DNA from 3 places in the Pseudomonas sp. GW456-12-1-14-TSB6 genome. Region 2 is predicted to be linked to each of the others. Evidence: predicted binding sites of a transcription regulator. Region 2 holds the regulator's gene; each other region holds the start of a gene.
The links. The regulator sigma-54, encoded in region 2, starts transcription at its own class of promoters, with help from an activator protein. The targets are predictions, from matches to a motif close to ANTGGCATNNANNTTGCTNT.

Region 1 (5,949 bases), on a different contig from region 2:
AACCAGATGAGCCAGGCCCTGTCGACCATGGTCGAGCACATTCGTCGCGCCTCCGAAGAGGTCAACCGTCGGGCTCAGGCTCTGTCCGGTCTGTCCGGCGGCGCCTATGAAGGCATGGAGCAACAGTCTGGCGAAATCACCAGCATGGCCGGTGCCGTTGAAGAATTCTCCGCCACTTCGCTGAACATTGCCGACAACATGGGCAACACCCAGCGCCTTGCCCAGGAAAACGCGCAGCAGACGCAGATCGGTCGCACGTCGATGGAGGAAGCGTCTTCCTCGCTGGAGCAGATTGCCGGCGCACTGAACACCACCGCGACCGTGATCAACACGCTCGGTCAGCGTTCCCAGGAAATCGGCGGCATCGTCAGCGTGATCACCTCGATTGCCGAACAGACCAACCTGCTGGCACTCAACGCCGCCATCGAAGCGGCCCGTGCCGGCGAGCAGGGTCGCGGCTTTGCCGTGGTGGCCGACGAGGTGCGCAGCCTGGCTTCGCGTACCCGTCAGGCGACGGATGAAATTTCCAGCATGATTCACAGCATTCAGCAGGAAACCGGCAACGCCATCAGCAACATGGAGCAGGGCAATCTGCTGATGCAGGAAGGGCTGTCGCGCAACGCCAACGTCGCTTCGGCGCTGGCGCGCATTGACGAGCAAAGTCGCTCGGCGGGTGAGCAGTTTGCCGCGATCACCACCGCGACTCAGGAGCAGAGCAGCACCGCGACTTTGCTCAGCAGCAACTTGCAGAGCATCGCGATGGCCAACAGCGAGCAGCGCGAAGTGGTGTCTAACCTGGCCATCACCGCCAAGGAACTGGAAGGCCTGGCAGCCGACCTGCGCCAAGAGGTCGACCGCTTCCGTTGAGGCGTCTCTGAAATAGCGATCGCGAGCAGGCTCGCACACAGGATCTATGTTGGACTTGTGGGAGCGAGCCTGCTCGCGATTGGGGCCACCCCAAACTCAGCACTTACTGAGTCGCCGGCCGATACTGCAACGCTTCGGCCAGATGCTCGCGACTGATATCCGCGCGCTTCTCCAGATCCGCCAGCGTCCGCGCGACCTTGAGCAACCGATGCGCCGAGCGCAGCGACAAGGTCAGTCTTTCGCACGCCGTCTCCAGCCAGGTTTCATCGGCTGTGGATAACTTGCAGTGCTTCTTCAGCCCCGGCAAATCGAGAAATGCATTGGCACAGCCCTGGCGTTTTTGCTGACGCTCACGGGCTTCGGCAACCAGCGTGGCCGCGCTGGCGCTGTCCTCTCCCGGTTTCACCGCCGGGTTCAACGCTGTCGCCTCCCGCGCCACCGTCAGGTGCAAATCGATCCGGTCCAGCAACGGCCCCGACAGTTTGTTGCGATAGCGCTGCACCATGTCCGGTGTGCATGAGCATTTGCCGCTCGGTTCGCCGAGATATCCACAGGGGCAGGGATTCATCGCCGCCACCAATTGGAATCTCGCGGGAAACCGCACCCGTTCCTTGGCCCTTGCGATCACGATGCAGCCGGATTCCAGCGGTTCGCGCAGCACCTCCAGCACCTTGCGATCAAACTCGGGCAGCTCATCGAGAAACAGCACGCCGTGATGGGCGAGGGTGATTTCGCCGGGCTGAGGTTTTGAACTGCCACCGACCAATGCCGGCCCGGAAGCCGAGTGATGCGGTTGGCGGAACGGGCGTTGCGGCCAGTGAGTCAGCGGCGCGCCACTGGCGACGGATTGAATCGCCGCCACTTCCAGCGCTTCACTCTCGGTCAGCGGTGGCAGCAGCCCTGGCAAACGACTGGCCAGCAATGTCTTGCCCGTCCCCGGTGGCCCGCTGAACAGCAGGTTGTGGGCGCCGGCAGCGGCAATCAGCAGCGCCCGTTTGGCCGCCAGTTGGCCCTGTACTTCATTCAGGTCGGGATAAGGTTTGGCAGCATGGATCAGCCCGTCCGAGACATAAGGCTCGACTGGCGTATGCCCGTTGAAATGCGCCACAGCCTCCAGCAGATGATCCACCGCAATCACCCTCAGTCCCGACGCCAGACACGCCTCTTCGGCATTCGCCCGCGGCACCACCAGCGTCCGCCCGGCCTTGCGCGCTGCCAGTGCCGCCGGCAACACCCCGCGCACCGCCCGCACGGCGCCGGACAACGCCAGTTCGCCAAGGCACTCCACGTCATCCAGCGTCAAGGTCGGCACCTGCACGCTCGCCGACAGAATCCCCAGCGCAATCGCCAGATCGAACCGCCCGCCATCCTTGGGCAGATCCGCCGGTGCCAGATTCAGAGTGATCCGCCGCGCCGGAAACTGCAGCCCGGAATTGATGATCGCACTGCGCACCCGATCCTTGCTCTCTTTCACCGCCGCTTCAGGCAGGCCGACCATGGTCAGCGAGGGCAGGCCGTTGGCCAGGTGGACTTCGACGGTGACGGCGGGGGCATCCACGCCAATCTGGGCGCGGCTATGGACGATGGCGAGGGACATGGTCGTTCCTTGAGTTGAATCGAGGGGCCGCTTCCTGCGGGTTTTTGAAGGGTAGTCGGGGAGGGGAGTGTTGGAGGGACGGTTGCCTGGGCAAACCTTCACTGGATGTTGCGGTCGACAGCCGCACATATCTCGAGGCGAAAAAAAACCGCCTTGAGGAGACGGTTTTCAGTTGCAGGCTTCGGTGAGGCCAAGGCCTGCGCGTCCTTAGTGGACACACTCACGTTTGCTCAGGTTATGCAGGTTTGATCGCTGGCACAAGCATCAACGAAATTCCGCCAACCAGTTGCGGGCTGGGATGAGGACTCACTCAGCCGGCGGCGTCAGCTTCGCTTCCAGCTCAGCCACCTTCGCCTCAAGGCTCTCGAGCCGGGCGCGAGTACGCGCCAGCACCACCATCTGACTGTCAAACTCTTCGCGGCTCACCAGGTCCAGTTTGCTGAAGGCACTTTGCAGCAGCATCTTGAACTGGCTTTCGATTTCGGCTTTTGGCAACGGCGTGTCGCCGCTGAACAGGCGGGAGGCGGTGCCGCTCAGGGCGTCGAGGAAGTCTTTGGGCGCGAGCATGGGATATGTCCTGGAAACAATGGCCGGCAGTGTATCACGCAGTGTCTATAGTCATTGGCGCAGGCACGGATGCACGCTTTTCGCGCAACGGGATGCACGGCCACGCACCGTTGTTGTGCGTATCCGGAGTGCCATTTGGGTGATGGCATCTGTGGCAGCGGCCAAGGGATTGAAATCAGTGGTTTTTGGCGAGATGGCAAGCTTTCTGCTTAGTCACCCTCGACCCATGCACTGATGCAGTCGCTGTGACGAATGCAGTGCGGCAGACGGAGCGGGGAGTTTCGTCTGGAGCGGTTAGCTGGCGTCGACAACGAAGCGTTACAAAGCCAGGCACTGCGCTTAGACTTGAGTCGGGTTTGTTTTCCTGGGGCAAGTCCACCAATTCGGGAGAGAGTTTCATGAAGCTAGTCACTGCCATCATCAAGCCGTTCAAGTTGGACGACGTGCGCGAGTCGCTGTCCGAAATCGGCGTGCAGGGCATTACCGTTACTGAAGTCAAAGGCTTCGGTCGGCAGAAGGGTCACACCGAGCTGTATCGCGGCGCGGAGTATGTGGTCGATTTTCTGCCCAAGGTGAAAATCGACGTTGCCATCGACGACAAGGATCTGGATCGGGTTATCGAGGCGATAACCAAGGCTGCCAACACCGGCAAGATCGGTGACGGCAAGATCTTCGTGGTCAATCTGGAACAGGCGATCCGCATCCGTACCGGCGAAACCGATACCGACGCGATCTAAACGCCGCCACAAACCCAACGCCCCAGGAGAAAACAATATGACTCTGCGTAAATTCGCAGGGCTAGGAGCCCTGTTGTCTATCGTAATGCCCGGCCTGGCCATGGCGGCAGACGAAGTGGCAGCCCCAGTCCTGAATTCCGGCGACACTGCCTGGATGCTTACTTCCACAGCCCTCGTGCTGTTCATGACCATTCCCGGCCTCGCGCTGTTCTACGGCGGCATGGTCCGGTCGAAAAACATTCTTTCCGTGATGATGCAGTGCTTCGCCATTACCGGTCTGATCAGCGTCCTGTGGGTCATTTATGGCTACAGCATCGCGTTCGACACCACCGGCATGGAGCAGGGCGTCGTCAACTTCAATTCGTTCGTGGGCGGTTTCGGCAAGGCGTTCCTGGCCGGCGTCACCCCAGCGAGCCTGACCGGCCCGGCGGCGCTGTTCCCCGAGGCGGTCTTCATCACCTTCCAGATGACCTTCGCGATCATCACTCCGGCGCTGATCGTCGGTGCGTTCGCCGAGCGGATGAAGTTCTCCGCGATGCTGATCTTCATGGGCATCTGGTTCACCCTGGTCTACGCACCGATCGCGCACATGGTCTGGTCCGGCAACGGCGGCCTGATGTGGGACTGGGGCGTGCTCGACTTCGCCGGCGGCACCGTGGTGCACATCAACGCCGGTGTGGCCGGTCTGATTGCCTGCCTGGTACTGGGTAAACGCAAAGGTTTCCCGACCACCCCGATGGCGCCACACAATCTGGGTTACACCCTGATGGGCGCGGCGATGCTGTGGGTCGGCTGGTTCGGCTTCAACGCCGGCTCCGCTGCGGCCGCCAACGGCACTGCCGGCATGGCGATGCTGGTGACCCAGATCGCGACCGCCGCTGCTGCATTGGGCTGGATGTTCGCCGAGTGGATCACTCACGGCAAACCAAGCGCACTGGGTATCGCATCCGGCGTCGTTGCAGGTCTGGTCGCGATCACTCCGGCCGCTGGCACCGTGGGCCCGATGGGCGCACTGGTGATCGGTCTGGCAGCAGGCGTGGTGTGCTTCTTCTGCGCCACCACCCTGAAACGCAAACTCGGTTATGACGACTCCCTGGACGCCTTCGGCGTGCACGGTATTGGCGGTATCCTCGGCGCGATCCTGACCGGTGTGTTCGCTGCACCGTCGCTGGGTGGCTTCGGCACCGTTACCGACATCGCCGCACAAGTCTGGATTCAGTGCAAAGGCGTCGGCTTCACCGTGATCTACACCGCGATCGTCACCTTCATCATCCTCAAGGTGCTGGATGCCGTGATGGGTCTGCGCGTAACCGAGGAAGAAGAATCGGTCGGCCTGGATCTGGCACAACACAACGAGCGCGGCTACAACCTGTAAGCACGCGCCGCAAAAAACTTGCCCGGCTTGCCGGGCATTTTTTTATCTGGAATTTGTCTTCCCTGATACAGCTGAAAGGATTTTTCGTACTGCTTTGGTCGTGTTTACGACGAGTGTTTTTCTGCGGCCAAAGGCTTACATCATTGAAGGAATATTAGGGCCTTTGTTTTTTTCCAGAGCGCGCTAGAATGCGCCCCGAACGTGCGGAGAACTGTATGTGGCAACAGACTCTGATAACCCTGCGGGCACGGCCCCGGGGCTTTCATCTGGTGACGGACGAGTTGCTCGCCGGTCTGCCCGAACTCAAGGCATGCCGGGTCGGTCTGTTGCATTTGTGGCTGCAGCATACCTCGGCGTCGTTGACCATCAACGAGAACGCCGATCCGGCGGTACGTCGCGACTTCGAACGATTTTTCAATCGTCTGATCCCACAAGGAACAGACGGCTATGAGCATAACGACGAAGGCCTGGACGACCTCCCGGCGCACTTCAAGGCCAGCGTGCTGGGCTGTCAGATCAGTTTGCCGGTAACGGCGGGTCGACTGGCACTGGGCACTTGGCAAGGCGTTTACCTGGGCGAGCACCGTGATCATGGCGGTGCCCGTAAAGTCCTCGCCACCTTGCACGGTGAAGGGGCATAAACCGTTGGTCACCAATGGTTACTGATTTTTTTCCGGCGACTTTCGACAGTCGCCAAAGCTGGTCTATAACTAATCTGCTTTTCGCAAGTCATGAGGTAGAACATGAGCGACGATGATCTGGAAAACGACGACCTCGAAGTAGGCGACGAAGACGAGGCCGAAGAC
Region 2 (5,949 bases):
TTGCTCGCCGCAAAGCGCGGCAACCATTTGTTCAGATACGTATAAATGTCCTGGTACATCTCCTCGACCTCCGGCTGCGCCGCCAGATACTCGGCGACCGGCTGATCGAGACCGGATTGCGCGCGCAGTTCCGGTTTCCAGTACGGGTTCGGCAGGCAGCGTACATCGAACACCAGATCCGCATCCACCGGCATGCCGCGTTTGAAACCGAAAGACTCCACCAGAAACGCGGTACCCGGCTCCGGCTGGTTCAACAGGCGCAGCTTGATGGTGTCGCGCAGTTGGTAGAGGTTCAGATTGGTGGTATTGACCTTCAGATCGGCCAGATCGGCAATCGGGCCCAGCAGGGCGGTTTCGTCGTCGATGGCTTCGGCCAGCGAGCGGTTGGCGTTGCTGAGCGGGTGACGACGACGAGTTTCCGAAAAGCGTTTGAGCAACGTTTCGTCATCGGCGTCGAGGTACAGGACATCGCACTGGATATGCCGGCTGCGCACTTCCTCGAGCAACTCTGGAAAACGTGACAGATGACTCGGCAGGTTGCGGGCGTCGATCGAGACGGCCACCAGCGGCTGGAGCATTTCGGTATGAACCAGCGCACGTTCGGCCAGATCCGGCAGAAGACCTGCCGGCAGGTTATCGATGCAGTAGTAACCGTTGTCCTCAAGGACATCCAGGGCGGTACTTTTACCCGAGCCGGAACGGCCACTGACAATGATCAAGCGCATGGTTACGGCCTGTTCTGTTCTTCCAGTACAACCTGGTACAAGGCTTCGTTGCTAGGCGCGCTACGCAGTCTGTCGCGCACGTCCTTGCGGTCGAGCATGCTGGCGATCTGGCGTAACAGCTCCAGGTGCGCATCGGTGGCGGCTTCCGGCACCAGCAGGACGAAGAGCAGGTCCACGGGCGCGCCGTCGATAGCGTCGAAATCGATAGGGGCATCAAGGTGCATCAGCGCACTGATCGGCGCTTCGCAGCCCTTGAGGCGGCAGTGGGGAATGGCGATGCCGTTGCCAAAACCGGTGGAGCCCAGTTTTTCACGGGCAATCAATGCCTCGAATACATCTTGCATCTCCAGATCCGGAACTTCCCGGGCGATCAGGTTGGCAATTTGTTCCAGGGCTTTCTTTTTACTGCCGCCCGGCACGTTCACCAGGGAACGGCCGGGGGTCAGGATACTTTCAAGTCGGATCATGGGGGTGGGGGTTATCGACCGGTAGCGCCCTGAAGCAGGCTCTGGGTCTTTTCCTTATGCTTTTTGAGTTGTTTATCAAGCTTGTCGGTCAGCGCGTCGATCGCAGCGTACATATCGGTATGTTCCGCGTTTGCGACGACCTCATTGCCGGGAATATGCAGCGTGGCTTCGATTTTCTGCTTCAGTTTTTCGACGCACATCGTGACTTGCACGTTGGTGATCTTGTCGAAATGCCCTTCGAGCTTCTTGAGCTTGAGCTCGATGTACTCGCGCAGAGGCTGGGTAACTTCCAGTTGGTGTCCACTGATGTTGACTTGCATACAGCTTCTCCTTCGTTGCCAGTGCATAAAGCGGCAGGCCGAAGAGCCTGCCACTGGAACGCTGTAACGTGGCTTACATCAACCGCTTGCGTTCGCTCGAAGGCGCGATCCCGAGGGATTCGCGGTACTTGGCGACCGTGCGGCGAGCCACCTGAATGCCTTGTGCCTCCAGTAAACCAGCGATCTTGCTGTCACTCAACGGCTTTTTCTGATTTTCCGCGGCAACCAGTTTCTTGATGATCGCGCGGATCGCCGTGGACGAGCATTCACCGCCCTCGGAGGTGCTCACATGGCTGGAGAAAAAGTATTTCAGCTCATATATGCCCCGTGGGGTATGCATGAATTTTTGCGTGGTTACGCGGGAAATCGTCGACTCGTGCATGCCAACCGCTTCTGCAATGTCGTGCAGGACCAGCGGCTTCATGGCTTCGTCGCCGTACTCCAGAAAACCGCGCTGATGCTCGACGATCTGGGTGGCCACTTTCATCAGGGTTTCGTTGCGGCTTTGCAGGCTCTTGATGAACCAGCGGGCTTCCTGCAACTGATTGCGCATGAAGGTGTTGTCGGCGCTGGTGTCGGCGCGGCGCACGAAACCGGCGTACTGGGCGTTGACCCGCAGGCGCGGCACCGACTCCTGGTTCAGCTCGACCAGCCAGCGCTCGTTGTCCTTGCGCACGATGACGTCAGGCACCACGTATTCGGCTTCAGTGGATTCGATCTGCGAACCGGGGCGCGGGTTGAGGCTCTGCACCAGTTCGATGACCTGACGCAGCTCGTCTTCCTTGAGCTTCATGCGGCGCATCAACTGGCTGTAGTCGCGGCTGCCGAGCAAGTCGATGTAATCGGTGACCAGGCGCTTGGCTTCGGCCAGCCAAGGGGTCTTGGCCGACAGCTGGCGCAATTGCAGCAGCAGGCATTCGCCCAGGTTGCGTGCGCCGATGCCGGCCGGTTCGAATTGCTGGATGCGGTGCAGGACGGCTTCGATCTCGTCCAGTTCGATGTCGAGTTCCGGATCAAAGGCGTCGAGAATTTCTTCGAGGGTTTCGTCCAGGTAGCCCTGATTGTTGATGCAATCGATCAGGGTGACAGCGATCAGGCGATCGGTGTCGGACATCGGTGCCAGGTTCAACTGCCACAGCAGGTGGCTTTGCAGGCTCTCGCCGGCGGAGGTGCGGGTGGTGAAGTCCCACTCGTCATCGTCGCTGCTCGGCAGGCTGCTGGCGCTGGTCTGGTAGACGTCTTCCCAGGCGGTGTCGACGGGCAGTTCGTTGGGGATTCGCTCGTTCCATTCGCCGTCTTCGAGGTTATCGACTGTCGGCGCGGTCTCCTGATAGGAGGGTTCCTGGATCTCGGTGTTGGGCTTCTGTTCGGCGTTGTCGGCCATGGGATCGGAGTTGTCGAAGTCGTCGCCGTCTTCCTGGCGTTCGAGCATCGGATTGGATTCCAGAGCCTCCTGGATTTCCTGTTGCAGATCCAGGGTCGACAATTGGAGCAGGCGTATGGCCTGTTGCAGCTGCGGTGTCATCGTCAGCTGCTGGCCCATTCTCAAGACTAGCGATGGTTTCATGGCAGGGGCTTAACACCTTATTCGCCGGCGCTATGCGCCATCCACTACAGGGCGCCGGAGCGCCAAACTTAAGCAAATTATATGCCTGAAACTGTCGTGTTTGCCTAGAGCGCTGTAACAATAAAAGCGTATAAAAAAGGCGCTTCAACGTTACAGCACCCGGACGGCTGGTCGGATGCTGTCGCGCTTACAGGCGGAACTCGTGACCCAGATAGACTTCCTTCACCAGATCGTTGGCGAGGATGGTCGCGGAGTCGCCCTCGGCGATCAACTGGCCGTCATTGACGATGTAGGCGGTTTCGCAGATATCCAGCGTCTCACGGACGTTGTGGTCGGTGATCAATACACCGATACCCTTGGCCTTGAGGTGGTGGATGATCTGCTTGATGTCGCCGACCGAGATCGGGTCGACACCGGCGAACGGTTCGTCGAGCAGGATGAACTTTGGTGCCGTGGCCAGTGCGCGGGCGATTTCCACGCGACGGCGCTCACCACCGGACAGGCTCATGCCGAGGTTGTCGCGGATGTGGCTGATATGGAATTCCTGCAGCAGGCTTTCCAACTCCTTGCGACGACCGGCCTTGTCGAGCTCCTGACGGGTCTCAAGGATGGCCATGATGTTGTCGGCTACCGACAGTTTGCGGAAGATCGACGCTTCTTGCGGCAGATAGCCGATACCGGCCTTGGCGCGACCGTGCATCGGCTGATGGCTGACGTCCAGATCGTCGATCAATACGCGACCCTGATCGGCCTGGACCAGGCCGACGATCATGTAGAAGCAGGTGGTCTTGCCGGCGCCGTTCGGGCCGAGCAGGCCGACGATCTGACCGCTGTCGATCGACAGGCTGACGTCGCGCACGACCTGGCGGCTTTTATAGGCCTTGGCCAGGTGCTGAGCTTTCAGAGTTGCCATTACTGGGTTTTCTCGTCGGTTTTCTTCTTCGGCTGGATCACCATGTCGATGCGCGGACGCGCTTCGGTGACCTTGCTGCCAGTGGCTCGACCGGCGCTGGCCAGTTTCTTCACCGTGTCATAGACGATTTTCTCGCCCTGAGTGGTGTTGTTGTCCTTGTCGACGACTTTCGCCTTGTCGATCAGCACAACGCGGTTTTGCGCGGCGTGGTACTGAATGGTCACGCCCCAGCCCTGTACAGGCTTGGTGTCGCCCGCCGTCTGCAACTGCTCGAAGTAGGCAAGGTTGCCCACCGAGGTCACGACGTCGATATCGCCGGTCTGGGTGCGGGTGATGGTCACGGTGTTGCCTTTGACGATCATCGAACCCTGAGTGATGATTACGTCACCTTTATAGGTAGCAACGCCGTTCTTGTCGTCCAGCTGGGCATCGTCGGCCTGAATACGGATTGGCTGCTCTTGATCGTTCGGCAGAGCCCAGGCGCTCACGCTTCCCAGTGCTGCGCCCAGACTGAGCAAAATAGGGAGGGTTTTAACGAGCCTCATACTGTCCTCTTACGTTCGATAGCAGGTGTATCCTGCTTTCCTTCAAATACGCTTTCATTCCTACGCCAGTCGATACACCGCCAGCGCCGTCGATTCTAACGGGTTGCTGGGTCTGCGCATATTGCTGCTGCGGGAACACCGTCATGCGAGTGGAGGTGATCAGGGTGTCGCGGTTCTTTTCGTCGGTGCGCTTGACGCGTACCGAGTCGATCAGCTCGACCTCGGTGCCACCGGAGTTCACTTCACCGCGTTCGCTGGTCACGTGCCACGGGAAGTCGGTGCCACGGAACATGTTCAGATCGGGCTTGGTGACCAGTGTAATGTCGGTTGCCTTGACGTGCTCGGCCTTGTCGGACGTCATTTCGTACTGCACTTTGCCGTCTTCGAGGTACTGGATCGTGTGCGTATTGGTCGCGTACCAGTCGATCGGGCTTTCCTCTGCCGAAACCGGCGGTTTGTCGAGGAAGCGTTCCGGGCTGATGTTCCAGTAGCCGACCGCACCGAAAATCGCCGCGATGCAACCGAACAGCAGGATGTTGCGAAACTTTTTGCTAAACATGGTTGGACTCACAGATACGCATTGTTGGCGGCGTCGAGGCTGCCTTGGGCGCGCAGGATCAGTTCGCAGAATTCGCGGGCGGCACCTTCGCCGCCACGGGCGTGGGTGACGCCGTGAGCGTGTTCGCGCACGAAGGCTGCTGCGTTGGCCACGGCCATGCCCAGCCCCACGCGACGGATCACCGGCAGGTCGGGCAGGTCGTCACCGAGATAGGCGACTTGTTCATAGCTTAGGCCCAGTTGCTCCAGAAGACCGTCGAGAACGACCAGTTTGTCTTCGCGACCCTGAAACAGGTGCGGGATCCCCAGGTTCTTCGCCCGACGCTCGACCACCGGAGTCTTGCGACCGCTGATGATGGCGGTCTGTACGCCGGCGTTCATCAGCATCTTGATGCCCTGGCCATCGAGCGTGTTGAAGGTCTTGAATTCACTTCCGTCTTCAAGGAAGTACAGGCGCCCGTCGGTGAGGACGCCGTCGACGTCGAAAACCGCCAGTTTGATGGCCTTGCCGCGTTGCAGCAGATCGGTGCTCATTTACATCACTCCTGCGCGCAGCAGATCGGAGAGGTTGAAGGCGCCGATCGGGCGATCCTCTTCATCTACGACAACCAGCGCGTTGATTCGGTGGTCTTCCATGATTTTCAGGGCTTCGGCGGCGAGCATCTCGGCGCGGGCGGTCTTGCCGTGCACGGTCATCACCTGGTCGATGGTGGCGCTGTGGATATCGATGCTGCGATCCAGGGTGCGACGAAGGTCGCCGTCAGTGAAGATCCCGGCCAGTTTGCCGTCCGCTTCAAGAATGACGGTCATGCCCAGACCCTTGCGAGTCATTTCCATCAGCGCGTCCTTGAGCA
Region 3 (5,949 bases), on a different contig from region 2:
CACTGCGAGGCCAGCGGCAGGGCGACGGCGAATGAGGCGCCGGCCATGCCGAGGAACAGGCCGAGCAGCAGAGCCTGTTCGTAACTGTGGATGCCGAGTTTCCAGGCACCGAACAATGCGCAGATCACGATCACCTGGCCGATCAGCCCGGCAGTCTTGGGTGACAGGCGATCGGCAAGCATGCCCATCGCAAAGCGCAGCACCGCGCCGGCCAGAATCGGCGTGGCCACCACGAGGCCGCGCTGTTGAGTGGTCAGGTGCAGGTCGCCAGCAATCTGCACCGCCAGCGGGCCGAGCAGGTACCAGACCATGAAGCTCAGGTCGAAATACAGGAAGGCTGCGAACAGGGTCGGGGTGTGGCCGGATTTCCAGAAGCTTTTATTCATCGCGCACCTCAGCTGTTAAGAATCTCGAGAAGGAGTCACAAGCCAGCAAGTGGAGCGCCGCCACGGCCGCACCACCGGCCCCGGGCTGTGGGGCCAAAACGCAAAAACGCCGCTACCCGGATCGCCGAAAGGGGCGAAAAGGGTGAGCGACGTCTTTGTCGTAGGTGGGGCAACCGCCGTTGGTTACCTGTAGGGATTGCTTAGCGAGATTTGTGCCAAGTCAAAATCAAAAGCCCCTCACCCTAACCCTCTCCCGGAGGGAGAGGGAACTGATCGGGGGATATTCGAGAGATACGCCGACGTGAGCGATCGGCTTTGAATCCATAATCGACTGGGTTTTTCAGGTCGATGTATGACGCAGGACACTGCGGTCGGTTCCCTCTCCCTCCGGGAGAGGGCTAGGGTGAGGGCGCTTTTGATTTTTCGCTGCAAAAGTAGCGCAGAATTTCAGCCAAGCAGCTCGCTCATGGCAATGATCTGCTCCGCCACCTGAATCAGTTTCTGCTGGCGGCTCATGGCCTGGCGGCGCATCAGGGTGTAGGCCTCATCTTCGTTGCAGTCCTTCATTTTCATCAGCAGTCCTTTGGCCAGTTCGATGCGCTTGCGCTCGGCCAGTTGCTGGTCGCGGGCCTGTAGCTGGGCGCGCAAGGCCTGATCGCTTTCGAAGCGGGCCATGGCCACGTCGAGAATCGGCTGCAGGCGTTGTGCGTGAATGCCCTCGACGATGTAGGCACTGACCCCGGACTTGATCGCCTGGCGCATCACGCCGGGGTCATGCTCGTCGGTGAACATCACGATCGGCCGGGGCTGGTCGCGGCTGACCAGCACCACTTGTTCCATCACATCGCGGCTCGGTGACTCGGTATCGATCAGGATCACGTCCGGACGCACCGTTTCGACGCGCGCCGGCAGGTCGATGGTCAGGCCCGACTCGTCGATCACTTCGAAACCGGCCTCGGTCAACGCGGCTTTCAGGCGCCCGACTTTTTTCGCGGTGTCATTGATCAGCAGAATGCGCAGCATGTTCGCGGTCTCCTGTCAGCGGCGGGCAAGAAGTGGCGCGCTGTCGCTCAGCGCGTGGAGCTTGAAGCTCCGGGCGAAGGCGGCCGGGTCGCTGCCGTCCCAGATTTTGCCGTCGATCAACTGGCTGCTGCGCATGTCCTTGCCCCAGGCCGCAACGCCCACAGCAGTCGCTGCGTCGCGATAGATCTCCAGTTGCTGCACCTGACGGGCGACGGCGAGGTAGTCCGGGTCATCGCGCAGCAAACCCCAACGGCGGAACTGAGTCATGAACCACATGCCGTCCGACAGGTACGGCAGGTTCACCGCGCCATCGCCGTGAAAGCGCAGGGCGTGAGGGTCTTGCCAGCGATTGCCGAGGCCATCGTCGTAGTCGCCGAGAAAGCGCGGTTCGATGCAGGAGACCGGGGCGTCGAGGTACTCGGCGGCGCTGAGAAGTTGCGCGGTGCTGCGGCGGTTTTCCGGGCTCTCTTCGATGAAACGGCTGGCCTCGAGGATCGCCATCACCAGCGCGCGCGCGGTGTTGGGGTATTGCTCGACGAAGGCGCGGGTGCAGCCGAGGACTTTTTCCGGGTGATCGGGCCAGATGGTCTGGCTGGTGGCCAGGGTGAAACCGAGATTTTGCTGCACGGCGCTGGCCGCCCACGGCTCGCCAACGCAGAGACCATCGATGCGTCCGGCCTGCAAGTGCGCGACCATTTGCGGCGGCGGCATCACCACGCTGTCGACATCCTGCAACGGATGAATGCCCTGGCTCGCCAGCCAGTAATAAAGCCACATGGCATGGGTGCCGGTCGGGAAGGTCTGGGCGAAGGTCAGTTTTGCGCGGGTTTGGTGCACATGATGGTGCAGCGCTTCAGGACCGGTCACGCCCAGGCCCTGCAAACCGTGGGACAGGTTGAGGCTCTGGCCGTTCTGGTTCAGGCCCATCAGCACCGCCATGTCGGTCGGCGCGACACCGCCGATGCCCAGATGCACCGCGTAGATCAGCCCGTAAAGGCTGTGGGCGGCATCGAGTTCGCCGCTGACCAGATTGTCCCGCAGGTTGGCCCAGGAACTCTGGCGCTTGAGGTTCAGGGTCAGGCCGTAAGGCTGGGCAAAGTCCTGAGTGGCGGCGACCACCAGCGAGGCGCAGTCGCTCAGGGCCATGAAGCCGAGGTTGATCGCGCTTTTTTCCGGGGCATCGCTGCCGTTGACCCAGGCCAGCGGCCCGGCGGAGGTTTGAGTCATGAAAGCTACCCTCAAAAAAAACGTCGTCCCAGGCTTTGCCCGCGCAAAACCGAGAGACGACGCCATTGTCTTTGCCTGCGCGCCACCATTGGCCTGCGGGCTGATGCCGAGGAGGGTGCAAGGCATATGCCATGCGCACCGATTTAACCGTGCGCCTCGCGCGGCGGGGGGATGCCCGGCTATAATCGCCGCCTCTTTTCGCCGCCCGAGTCATAGCCGCCCATGTACACCCTGGCCCGTCAGCTGTTGTTCAAACTTTCCCCGGAAACCTCCCACGATCTGTCGCTGGATCTGATCGGCGCGGGCGGGCGTTTGGGCCTCAACGGCTTGCTGTGCAAGGCTCCGGCGTCGCTGCCGGTGACTGTCATGGGCCTGACGTTCCCGAACCCTGTGGGTCTGGCGGCCGGTCTGGACAAGAACGGCGCGGCCATCGACGGCTTCGCCCAGCTGGGTTTCGGGTTTGTCGAAATCGGCACCGTGACCCCGCGTCCGCAGCCGGGCAACCCGAAACCACGAATTTTCCGCCTGCCGGAAGCCGAGGCGATCATCAACCGCATGGGTTTCAACAACCTCGGTGTGGATAACCTGCTGGCGCGGGTGGCAGCGGCCAAATACAAGGGCGTGCTGGGGATCAACATCGGCAAGAACTTCGACACCCCGGTCGAGCGTGCGGTGGATGACTACCTGATCTGCCTGGACAAGGTCTACGCCCACGCCAGCTACGTCACGGTCAACGTCAGTTCGCCGAACACCCCGGGCCTGCGCAGCCTGCAATTCGGCGACTCGCTCAAGCAATTGCTGGCGGATCTGGCCACGCGCCGCGCCGAACTGGCCCTGCGCCATGGCAAACATGTACCGCTGGCGATCAAGATCGCGCCGGACATGACCGACGAAGAAACCGCGCAAGTCGCCCAGGCATTGATCGAAACCGGGATGGACGCGGTGATTGCCACCAACACCACCCTCAGCCGCGTGGGCGTCGAGGGCATGGAGCACGGTGACGAGGCGGGCGGTCTGTCCGGCGCGCCGGTTCGCGAGAAGAGCACCCACACCGTGAAAGTGCTGGCGTCCGAGCTGGGCGGCAAGCTGCCGATCATTGCGGCTGGCGGCATCACCGAAGGCAAGCATGCGGCCGAGAAGATCGCGGCTGGCGCGAGCCTGGTGCAGATCTACTCCGGCTTCATCTATAAGGGCCCGGCGCTGATCCGCGAATCCGTGGACGCGATCGCCGCCAAGCGCTGATTGGCCGGCATAAAAAGGCAGGCATAAAAAAGGGCTCCTCGAAGGAGCCCCTGGGCCGTAGCCCGCCGTCCGGGAAGGACGTGCATGGTGATCAGGTCGTTACGAAATCAGATTGTCGTGTCGCAATAAGTGCCCTGTGTCAGCCGACGGCGTGAAGTTCGTTGAGTCTGTGGATTCCCGCAGTGCCGGTCATACCGTCCCAGTTGTCGCCGCGTCCTTCTCGCCAGCCGTTGATCCAGGCTTGACGTACCGACGGTAGAGTAAATGGGCAAAGCTCACGGGATTTGCCACCAACGCCATATTGATATCCGCGCAAAAATGCTCTTTCCAACGGATCACGCTTAAGTCTTCTCATAGGGTGTTTCCCTCACTTGTTGACTGTTTTTGTCGCGTCGACCTCAACTGAGGTCTGGCAGAAAAACTCTGCCGTTGGCGGCTCGCTGCCGGCGTGGCGAGCCAAGGTGTTGACGCCGTTGCGACGTCAACCTGTGTCCAGTTCTAACCAATGAGTCACATCGATGGAATGACCGTTTTGTCATAAGGACGTAACGAAAAAGATGCTATGGCCATAAGTAACCGCGTATTTATCCAGCGTTTGTTGGCCAAACCCCGGTATGATCGGCCCCGCGCTGGATGATGAGGTTAATCCTTTAGTGAGAATGACCCACGTTTGCGCTGGGGTACTATTCGACGAAGGGTTGCTTTGAGTCATTTTGTTGCTTCAACTTTTTTATCTGTCCCGGCATCTAAGCTCTTTTAACCCGAGCAGCGGGGATGGAACGGCACACCTTCGTGCCACGCGGGCGCTCTTGTAGAAAAGCGCCTGATTGAAAACCGGACCGGCAATGCGTTGCCGGTTCATCAGCCAAAGGCTCTGGAAAAACCATGTCCGACCGTTTCGAACTCTTCCTCACTTGCCCCAAAGGCCTTGAAGGCCTGCTCATCGAGGAAGCCGTCGGGCTTGGCCTTGAAGAGGCCCGCGAACACACCTCCGCCGTGCGTGGCATGGCGACCATGGAAACCGCTTATCGCCTGTGCCTCTGGTCGCGTCTGGCCAACCGGGTGCTGCTGGTGCTCAAGCGCTTCCCGATGAAAAACGCCGAAGACCTGTACCACGGCGTACTCGACGTCGACTGGCAGGACCACATGCTGGCCGACGGCACCCTGGCCGTGGAATTCAGCGGTCATGGCTCGGGCATCGACAACACTCACTTCGGCGCCCTGAAGGTCAAGGACGCCATCGTCGACAAACTGCGCACACCGCAGGGCGACCGTCCAAGCATCGACAAGCTCAACCCGGACCTGCGCATTCACCTGCGCCTGGATCGTGGCGAAGCGATTCTGTCCCTCGATCTCTCCGGCCACAGCCTGCACCAGCGCGGCTATCGCTTGCAGCAGGGCGCCGCGCCGCTGAAGGAAAACCTCGCAGCGGCCATCCTGATCCGTTCCGGCTGGCCGCGCATCGCCGCCGAAGGTGGCGCGCTGGCGGACCCGATGTGCGGTGTCGGCACGTTCCTGGTCGAAGCCGGCATGATCGCCGCCGACATGGCACCGAATCTGCGTCGCGAACAGTGGGGCTTCACCGCCTGGCTGGGCCACGTGCCGGCGCTGTGGAAAAAATTGCATGAAGAAGCGGTCGAGCGCGCCGCTGCCGGTCTGGCCAAGCCGCCGCTGTGGATTCGTGGTTATGAAGCCGACCCACGGCTGATCCAGCCGGGCCGCAACAACGTCGAGCGCGCCGGCCTGAGCGAGTGGATCAAGATCTATCAGGGTGAAGTCGCGACCTTCGAACCGCGTCCGGACCAGAACCAGAAAGGTCTGGTCATCTGCAACCCGCCGTACGGCGAGCGTCTGGGTGATGAAGCCAGTCTGTTGTACCTCTACCAGAACCTCGGCGAGCGTCTGCGTCAGGCCTGCCTGAACTGGGAAGCGGCGGTGTTCACCGGCGCGCCGGACCTGGGCAAGCGCATGGGCATCCGCAGCCATAAACAGTATTCGTTCTGGAACGGCGCGCTGCCGTGCAAGCTGCTGTTGATCAAGGTCCTGCCGGATCAGTTCGTCACCGGCGAGC

Region 1: the regulator sigma-54 is predicted to act here: its motif matches at 3,224-3,243, upstream of glnK (P-II family nitrogen regulator).
Region 3: the regulator sigma-54 is predicted to act here: its motif matches at 2,751-2,770, upstream of AC07Y2_RS10810 (CmpA/NrtA family ABC transporter substrate-binding protein).

Annotation. Positions count from the first base shown of each region.
Region 1 is NZ_JBWKZE010000007.1:122,483-128,431, forward strand. Features, by position in the region: partial or broken gene AC07Y2_RS08715 (Cache 3/Cache 2 fusion domain-containing protein) at 1-12, shown strand, start outside; gene AC07Y2_RS08720 (methyl-accepting chemotaxis protein) at 145-867, shown strand; gene AC07Y2_RS08725 (YifB family Mg chelatase-like AAA ATPase) at 971-2,464, opposite strand; gene AC07Y2_RS08730 (accessory factor UbiK family protein) at 2,771-3,031, opposite strand; gene glnK (P-II family nitrogen regulator) at 3,430-3,768, shown strand; gene AC07Y2_RS08740 (ammonium transporter) at 3,806-5,143, shown strand; gene AC07Y2_RS08745 (secondary thiamine-phosphate synthase enzyme YjbQ) at 5,359-5,784, shown strand; gene sutA (dormancy-specific transcriptional regulator SutA) at 5,887-5,949, shown strand, end outside.
Region 2 is NZ_JBWKZE010000005.1:164,308-170,256, forward strand. Features, by position in the region: gene rapZ (RNase adapter RapZ) at 1-725, opposite strand, end outside; gene ptsN (PTS IIA-like nitrogen regulatory protein PtsN) at 728-1,192, opposite strand; gene hpf (ribosome hibernation-promoting factor, HPF/YfiA family) at 1,204-1,512, opposite strand; gene AC07Y2_RS06540 (RNA polymerase factor sigma-54) at 1,586-3,079, opposite strand; gene lptB (LPS export ABC transporter ATP-binding protein) at 3,267-3,992, opposite strand; gene lptA (lipopolysaccharide transport periplasmic protein LptA) at 3,992-4,537, opposite strand; gene lptC (LPS export ABC transporter periplasmic protein LptC) at 4,524-5,096, opposite strand; gene AC07Y2_RS06560 (KdsC family phosphatase) at 5,105-5,629, opposite strand; gene AC07Y2_RS06565 (KpsF/GutQ family sugar-phosphate isomerase) at 5,630-5,949, opposite strand, start outside.
Region 3 is NZ_JBWKZE010000009.1:107,925-113,873, reverse strand. Features, by position in the region: gene AC07Y2_RS10820 (nitrate/nitrite transporter) at 1-386, opposite strand, end outside; gene AC07Y2_RS10815 (ANTAR domain-containing response regulator) at 834-1,409, opposite strand; gene AC07Y2_RS10810 (CmpA/NrtA family ABC transporter substrate-binding protein) at 1,425-2,636, opposite strand; gene AC07Y2_RS10805 (quinone-dependent dihydroorotate dehydrogenase) at 2,859-3,878, shown strand; gene rmf (ribosome modulation factor) at 4,018-4,233, opposite strand; gene rlmKL (bifunctional 23S rRNA (guanine(2069)-N(7))-methyltransferase RlmK/23S rRNA (guanine(2445)-N(2))-methyltransferase RlmL) at 4,764-5,949, shown strand, end outside.